2 regions of the Microbacterium sp. ZW T5_45 genome follow, and region 2 is predicted to be linked to the other one. Evidence: predicted binding sites of a transcription regulator. Region 2 holds the regulator's gene; the other holds the start of a gene.
What was found. Region 2 encodes LexA, which represses DNA repair genes until DNA is damaged. Its sites were predicted from a motif close to TCGAACANNTGTTCGA; they were not measured.

Region 1: ACI3KS_RS09760 (tyramine oxidase subunit B) is a predicted target of LexA. The motif match lies at 2,080-2,095, and genes of this name have one in related genera.

The regions. Positions count from the first base shown of each region.
Region 1 covers NZ_JBJDRJ010000015.1:4,347-7,755, reverse strand. The annotation lists gene ACI3KS_RS09765 (FAD-dependent oxidoreductase) at 1-838, opposite strand, end outside; gene ACI3KS_RS09760 (tyramine oxidase subunit B) at 867-2,021, opposite strand; gene ACI3KS_RS09755 (LysR family transcriptional regulator) at 2,170-3,078, shown strand; gene ACI3KS_RS09750 (TetR/AcrR family transcriptional regulator) at 3,171-3,409, opposite strand, start outside.
Region 2 covers NZ_JBJDRJ010000020.1:27,348-30,756, forward strand. The annotation lists gene smpB (SsrA-binding protein SmpB) at 1-42, shown strand, start outside; gene ACI3KS_RS11660 (S9 family peptidase) at 53-1,903, opposite strand; gene lexA (transcriptional repressor LexA) at 1,953-2,639, opposite strand; gene ACI3KS_RS11670 (LysM peptidoglycan-binding domain-containing protein) at 2,905-3,264, shown strand; gene ACI3KS_RS11675 (histidinol-phosphate transaminase) at 3,339-3,409, shown strand, end outside.

The sequences.
Region 1 (3,409 bases), on a different contig from region 2:
CGGCGTCGCGGCCACCGGGCAGGCTGTAGGTCTGGATCTCCTCGCCCTTGTAGATGAAGGTCGGCCACGAGGTCGCGGCATCCGTCGGCGTCTCGCCGGCGTCGGCGAGCTGCCGATACGGGTAGTGGAACGCGTTCTCCTGCCGTACCTCGAACTGCGGCATCGCGTCGGCGAAGCCGCCGGGCAGATCCAGGTCCGCGAGCAGGCCGGGCAGCCAGCCGCCCGCGGCGACGATGACCTGTTCGGCGTGCACGGTGCGACCGGTCGACGAGGTGACGAGGTAGCCGGTGAAACCATGCCGCACGGACGCGACCTCCCAGCCGGTGCGCACCTGCGCGCCCGCCGCTTCGGCGAGTCGCACCATCGCCTCGACCGAGTGCTCGGCGTCGATCACCCCCGCGCCCGGATGCCAGAGCACCTCGGTGTCGAAGGAGAGCTGCGGCCAGCGAACCGAAGCCTCCGCGCTGCTGAGCAGCTCGTTCTCGACTCCGACCTCGTCGAGCACGCGTGCGAGACCCTGCGGGTCGCGCACGGCGCCGAAGTCCAGTGAGCCGCTCGGCGTGATCAATCGCTCGCCGCTCGCCGCCTCGAGCTCGTCCCAGCCGCGTTTCGCCTGTACGACGAGGTCGGAGTAGAACGCGTCCTGGTAGGCGTAACGGAAGATGCGCGCCGAACCGTGCGAGCTGCCCAGAGCGGATGCCGGGACGTCGCGCTCGAGCACGATCACCTCGGCGCCCGACTGCGCGAGCCGCCAGGCGGCCGCGGCACCGCTGAGGCCCGCGCCGATGATCGCGTAGGTGGCCGATTCGCTCGCGGCGTGCTGTTCTCTGGGATTCACGATCGTGTCTTCCGTGGATGGCGGTCGGTCAGGCCAGGTCGGGAGCGTCCCAGAGGTTGAGCTTCGTGCCGATGCCCAGCTCGAGCGCGTTCTCGTAGACGGTCTTCGCCCAGGCGACATCCTCGACACCCATGCCGCCGACGCTGAAGAGCACCGGCTGCTCGGGGAACTCGCGCCCGGGGGCGGTGCCCTCGAACACGTCGCCGATGTTCACCACGCGCGACTCGTCGAGCTCTCCGGCCTCGATGAGGTCCTGCCAGTAGAGGCCGATCATGCCGAAGGCCGTCTCGTGCGAGGGCGCGGGGTACTCCTCGGCCCACGCCTCGTAGATCTTCTTCGCGTCGGCGATGAGTCGGGCCTTGCCGGAGAGCGTGTACTCCTTGTCCATGCGCAGGTTCGCCGGAAGGCTGAGGAAGGCGCCGGGCTTGATCCAGTCGCCGTCGATGTAGGGGTAGTTCTCGGATCCGACCAGACCCGTGACGGCTTCGGAGACGATGTCGGAGTCGCGCACTGCCGCCTCGACCGTCTCGGCGATCTCGATGGTCGTGAACTGCGGATAGAACTCACGCACGTAGTCGGCGAACGCCTCCGAGGTCGAGCGGCGCCGACCGTTGATGCGGATCGTGTCGAGGCTGGGCCGGGCCGTGGTCATGGCGTGCAGGGCGCTCTTGTTCATGGCGCCGGGACCGATGATGCCCAGCGACGTCGCGTTCACCGGCGCGAGCTTCTTGGCGGCGGCTCCGGGGACGGCCGCGGTGCGATAGGCGCTCTCGAGGTTGCCGGACATGATCGCGAAGGGTGCGCCGGTCTCCTTGTCGTTCAGCACGATGAGGTGGATCGAGCGGGGCAGCCCCTTCTCGCGGTTGTCGACGTTCGATCCGTACCACTTGACCCCCGCGGCGTCGAAGCGGCCGCCGAGGTACGCCGGCATCGCCATGAAGCGCCGGTCGGCGGCATCCAGAGGCATACCGGGGAACGGCGAGGACTGCGGAAAGCTGATCTGCGCACCGTGCGAGTTCGCCGAGCTGCCCGCCATCCGGTAGTCGCCCTTGGCGACGAGGACGAGGACCTCCTCCATGACCTCCATGCAGCGCGCCATGTCCTTGATTCCGGCCGCGATGACCTCGGGCTCGCTCAGGTAGAGCATGTCGATCTTCGTGGTGCCGGCGGTGTCTGCGGTCATGACGGGTCCTCCTGGGAGCGGGTGATGACTCCAGTTGACATTGCGAGACAATCCCTGGTCAAATACGTTTTTCACGTCGGATTGATAGCGTTCTGCTCGCAATCTGGTCGTAACGGGCCGGTAATACGAAGCCCGTATCGTGACCCGGATGGAGCTCCGTCAACTGCGCTATTTCATGGCCGTCGCCGACGAGCTCCACTTCGGTCGGGCGGCGCAGAAACTGCACATGTCGCAGCCCCCGTTGAGCGTCCAAGTGGGTCGCCTCGAACGCGAGGTGGGAATGCCGTTGTTCGAACGGAGCACGCGCCGGGTGGCCCTCACTCCTGCCGGTCGCCACCTGCAGGAGCGCGCGCGGAGGATCCTCGAGGAGGTCGATGCGGTGCGCGCCGAGATGCGCGACTACGTCGATGGGCTCGCCGGTCAACTCACCGCCGGGTTCGTCAGCTCCGCGAACTACACCGTGCTGCCGGAGGTCGTGCAACAGTTCCGCGCTCGTCGGCCCGGCGTCGCCCTAACTCTCGTGCCGCTCACCTCCGGCGAGCAGTTCGATCGGCTGCGCGAGGGGAGCATCGACATCGGCATCGTCCGCGACGAGTTCCCGCCGGTGAGCGGTGCCGCGCCCGCCCTCACGACCGAGGTCGTGTTCGAGGAGCGTCTCGTCGCCTGCCTTCCGGTCGCGCATCCCCTCGCCGGTCGTCTGGAGGTGACGGCCGACGACCTGATCGACGTTCCGTTGATCGCCTATCCACGCGGCCTCATGCCGGGCTACGTCGATCGGGTGAACGCGGTACTCGCTCCGGCCGGCACTCCACGGATCGCCGAGACGGTCGTGCATCAGGAGACGGCGCTCGGCTTCGTCGCGGCGGGCGTGGGCGCCAGCATCCTGCCCGAGTCGGTGCGTCAGCTCGTACCGCCATCGATTGCCGTCGTGCCGATCGCCGGCTCGCCGACCACGCGACTTCTCGCCGCGCGTCGAGTGCTCGACGATGAGAGCGCGGTGTGCGCGGCCTTCGTCCAGTGCCTGCACGACGCGGCCGGAGCACTGCTGGCCCGCTGAGCCTGCGCGCCGCCTCGACTCTCCGACTCGGGCGGGAAACTCACGTTCGGGCTGAAGAAACTGCGCCGATCCCTCAGCCTGAGTGTGAGAACTCAGTCCGAGTGTGCGCGTCGCACCGGCCCCAACTCGAGCAGCGCGAGAGTCGCATCGACATGCGCTTCGACCTGCGCAGCATCCGGAGCTTCGGACAGCCCGAGCAGGCGCCGCCGATGCGGCTCGCCGAGCAGTGCGGCGAAGAGGATCGGCGCGGCATCCGGATCCGGGATCCGGTCCGCGAGGATCCGCTGCGCGCGCGCGGGGCCCTCGTCGTAGAACTCCGCGGCGAGCGCGG
Region 2 (3,409 bases):
GCAGAGCGCGCGATGCGCACCCGCAATCGCATGGGGGACTGATCCGCGCAGGTCAGTGCGACCAGACCCTCTGCAGGAAGGCGACCTCCCGTTCGAGAGCATCGATGATGGTCTCCGCTGCCCGGAAGCCGTGGCCCTCGGCGGGATAGAGCACGTACTCGTGGTCGATCCCGTGCTCCGCGAGCGCATCGCGGATCGCCTCGGACTGCGCCGGCGGCACGACCCGATCCTCGCCACCCTGGAGCAGCAGCACCGGCACGCGGATGCGGTCCGCATGAGTCAGTGGGGATCGCTCGATGTACAGCGCCTCTGCATCGGGGAGAGGCCCGACGAGGCCTTCGATGTACGACGCCTCGAAGTCGTGCGAGTGCTCGACGAGCGCGCGGAGGTCGCCGACGCCGTAGCGGCTGATGCCGGCGGAGAAGACGCCGCCTCGCACGAGTGCGGAGAGCACGGTCCATCCTCCTGCAGAGCCTCCCCGGATGGCGAGGCGGTCCGGGTGCGCGAGTCCTGCATCGACGAGTCCGCGGGCCGCCGCGATGACATCGTCGACATCGACCACTCCCCATCCGCCGCGAAGCCGATCACGATAGTCGCGTCCGTACCCGGTGGATCCGCCGTAGTTCACGTCCAGCACGCCGATGCCGCGGCTCGTGTAGAACGCGATCGCGGACGACGCCGCACCCGTCACGTGCGCGGTGGGACCGCCGTGCACCAGGACGATGTAGGGAGCGGGTCCGAGGGACGGCGCGTTGACCTCGGGATTGGCGGGCTCGTAGGCGAAGGCGTGCACCGGGCCGTGTCGACCGTCGACGACGAGCGGTTTCGCGGCGGGCATCCAAGCGGCGTCGACCGCCTCTCCGCCCGTGACGGTCGTCGCGACACCCGTGTCCGCGTCCAGCAGCCATACTCCGGGGGTCACGGTCGAGCCGTTGCCGCTGAGCAGAACCAGGGATCCGGATGCGTCATCGACGCTGACATGGCCGTCGGCGGGGACGTGCACCGGGCGCGCGCCTCCGTCGGCATCGATGACGACGACCTGATCGCGCCCCTCGGTGCGGACGGCGACGATGCGACCTTCGTCGAGCGGCTGGAACCACCGGTTGCCGAGAACCCAGAGCCCGTAGCCGATGTCGGCATCGGCGGGGGCGATGATGAGCGGATCGCCCATCGTCGCGACGCCGTCGACCGGAACGCGCCGCAACGACCAGCGGCCCTCCGGGTCATCCGAGAACACGAGCTCGTCATCGCCGGTCCACTCGGGCTGAAGAGCCGCTCGCGACGGCACAACGGTCTCGCCGCCGTCGAATGCGCGCACGTGCAGGTGCGCCTCGTCCCACGGCATCCGTCGACCGCTCCACTGCACCCACGCGACGCGCGTCCCGTCGGGGGAGAGCGACGGATGCGCGTAGAAGTCGGCGCCGCTCGAGATCGTCCGGATCAGGTCCGGCCGATCGGCCGCCGACCCGTCCACGGGGATCTCGATGAGCGCCCGCAGATGGGGATCGGTGGACAGATCCTCTCTTACGGCGAAGAGTCGTCCCTGCTGCAGCCGTAGTCCGCCGTGAGCGGGTCCGGCGGGGGTCAGTGGCACCGGGGCGAGGCCCGGTTCCAGGCGGTGGACACGCTGATCGCGTGCGTCCACGAAGTACAGGATCGCCTCGTCGTCGGCTGTCCAGGCGCCTCCGCCGTACTCGTGCACCCGGGAACGTGCGCTCCATGGTGCGGGCAGCACCATCGAACCCGCGCTGCTGCGCACGGTCACCCGTCCGCCTTCCGCGGGAACGGACTCGCCCCACCAGATCTCGTCGCCGACGAAACGCGCTCCATCGATCCGCGGTGTGGATGCCGCGACCGATGCGGCGGTGACGGGAGAAGGCCAGAGAGCGAACGGCGACGACATGCTTCGAGCCTAGAGCGACCCGCCGGCGGGGCAGACGGAGACGGGGGCGTCAGACGGCGCGGAGCACCGCCACGACCTTGCCGAGGACGACGGCTTCGTCGCCCAGGATCGGCTCGAACGCCGAGTTCCGCGGGAGCAGCCAAGTGTGACCGTCGCGACGACGCAGCACCTTGACCGTGGCCTCGCCGTCGAGCATCGCGGCCACGATCTCTCCGTTTTCCGCACTGTGCTGGGAACGGACGACGACCCAGTCGCCGTCGCAGATGGCGGCGTCGATCATCGACTCGCCGGAGACCTTCAGCATGAACAGGTCACCCTTGCCAACGAGCTGACGCGGCAGCGGGAAGATCTCCTCGACCTGCTGATCGGCGGTGATCGGCACGCCTGCGGCGATGCGCCCGACCAGGGGCACCAGGGCCGCATCGCCCACGGGGGTCGCGACGTCCGCCGGATTCTCAGCGGACGTGCCGGGAAGATCGATGAGCACTTCCATCGCGCGGGTCTTCCCCGGGTCGCGCCGAAGGTAGCCGCTGAGTTCGAGCTGTCCGAGCTGATGCGTGACGCTGGAGAGCGACTTGAGGCCGACGGCGTCGCCGATCTCGCGCATGCTCGGCGGATAGCCGTGCCGACTGATCGAGGACTGGATCACCTCGAGGATCGCCATCTGCTTGGGGCTGAGGCTCTTCCGACGACGGGTGCGCGGGACATCGCTCGCCGGTGCGGAGTTCTCGCTCATCATGCTCCTTCAGTACGCGGATCCGGTGCCGCGGATCGAATGTCGGAGGCCCGTGGTGGGGTGTCCGTATCGAAACCGTATCCGAGAAACGGTCGGTCCTGGAATATCCGTTCGAGCGTGTCGCAGAATCCGGGGCCCGGGTTTCGAAGAATGCTTGACAGGGAATCGAACTCGAAGATATCTTCGGAACGTAGCTTCGCATCAACGGCTCCCGGCCGAGTCGCGGATGCGAACGCTACGCCAACTTCAGCAGAGGGAGCACGACATGAGCACCATCACCTTCACCGCAGCGGTCACCCCGGCTCGTCCGGCTACGCGCCTGCGGCTGACGGCACGCGGTCGACGTGTGCTGCTCGCTCTCGCTTCGGTGCCTCTTGCGGCGGGGATCGCGATCGCCGCCCTGTCCGGCGGCAACGCCGTCGCATCGAACGAACAGGTCGCGACTCCGAGCTTCGAGACCGTGACGGTCATGCCCGGCGACACGCTGTGGTCCATCGCCGAGTCCGTCGCACCTCAGGCCGACCCCCGCGAGGTCATCGGCGAGATCACGCGCCTCAATGCTCTCCACGGTGGCACCCTGCAGATCGGTGACGAGATCGCCATTCCTGCCGCGTACTCGGACTGACGGCATCGTTCTGTCGCCCCTGGGCCGTTCATCGGACGTCACCGAGGGAACCCGCTGCGTCAACGGGTTCTAGCATGGGAAGGGTGACCGTCTCTCTCGCCGACCTTCCGCTCCGCGACGACCTGCGCGGACTCACCCCGTACGG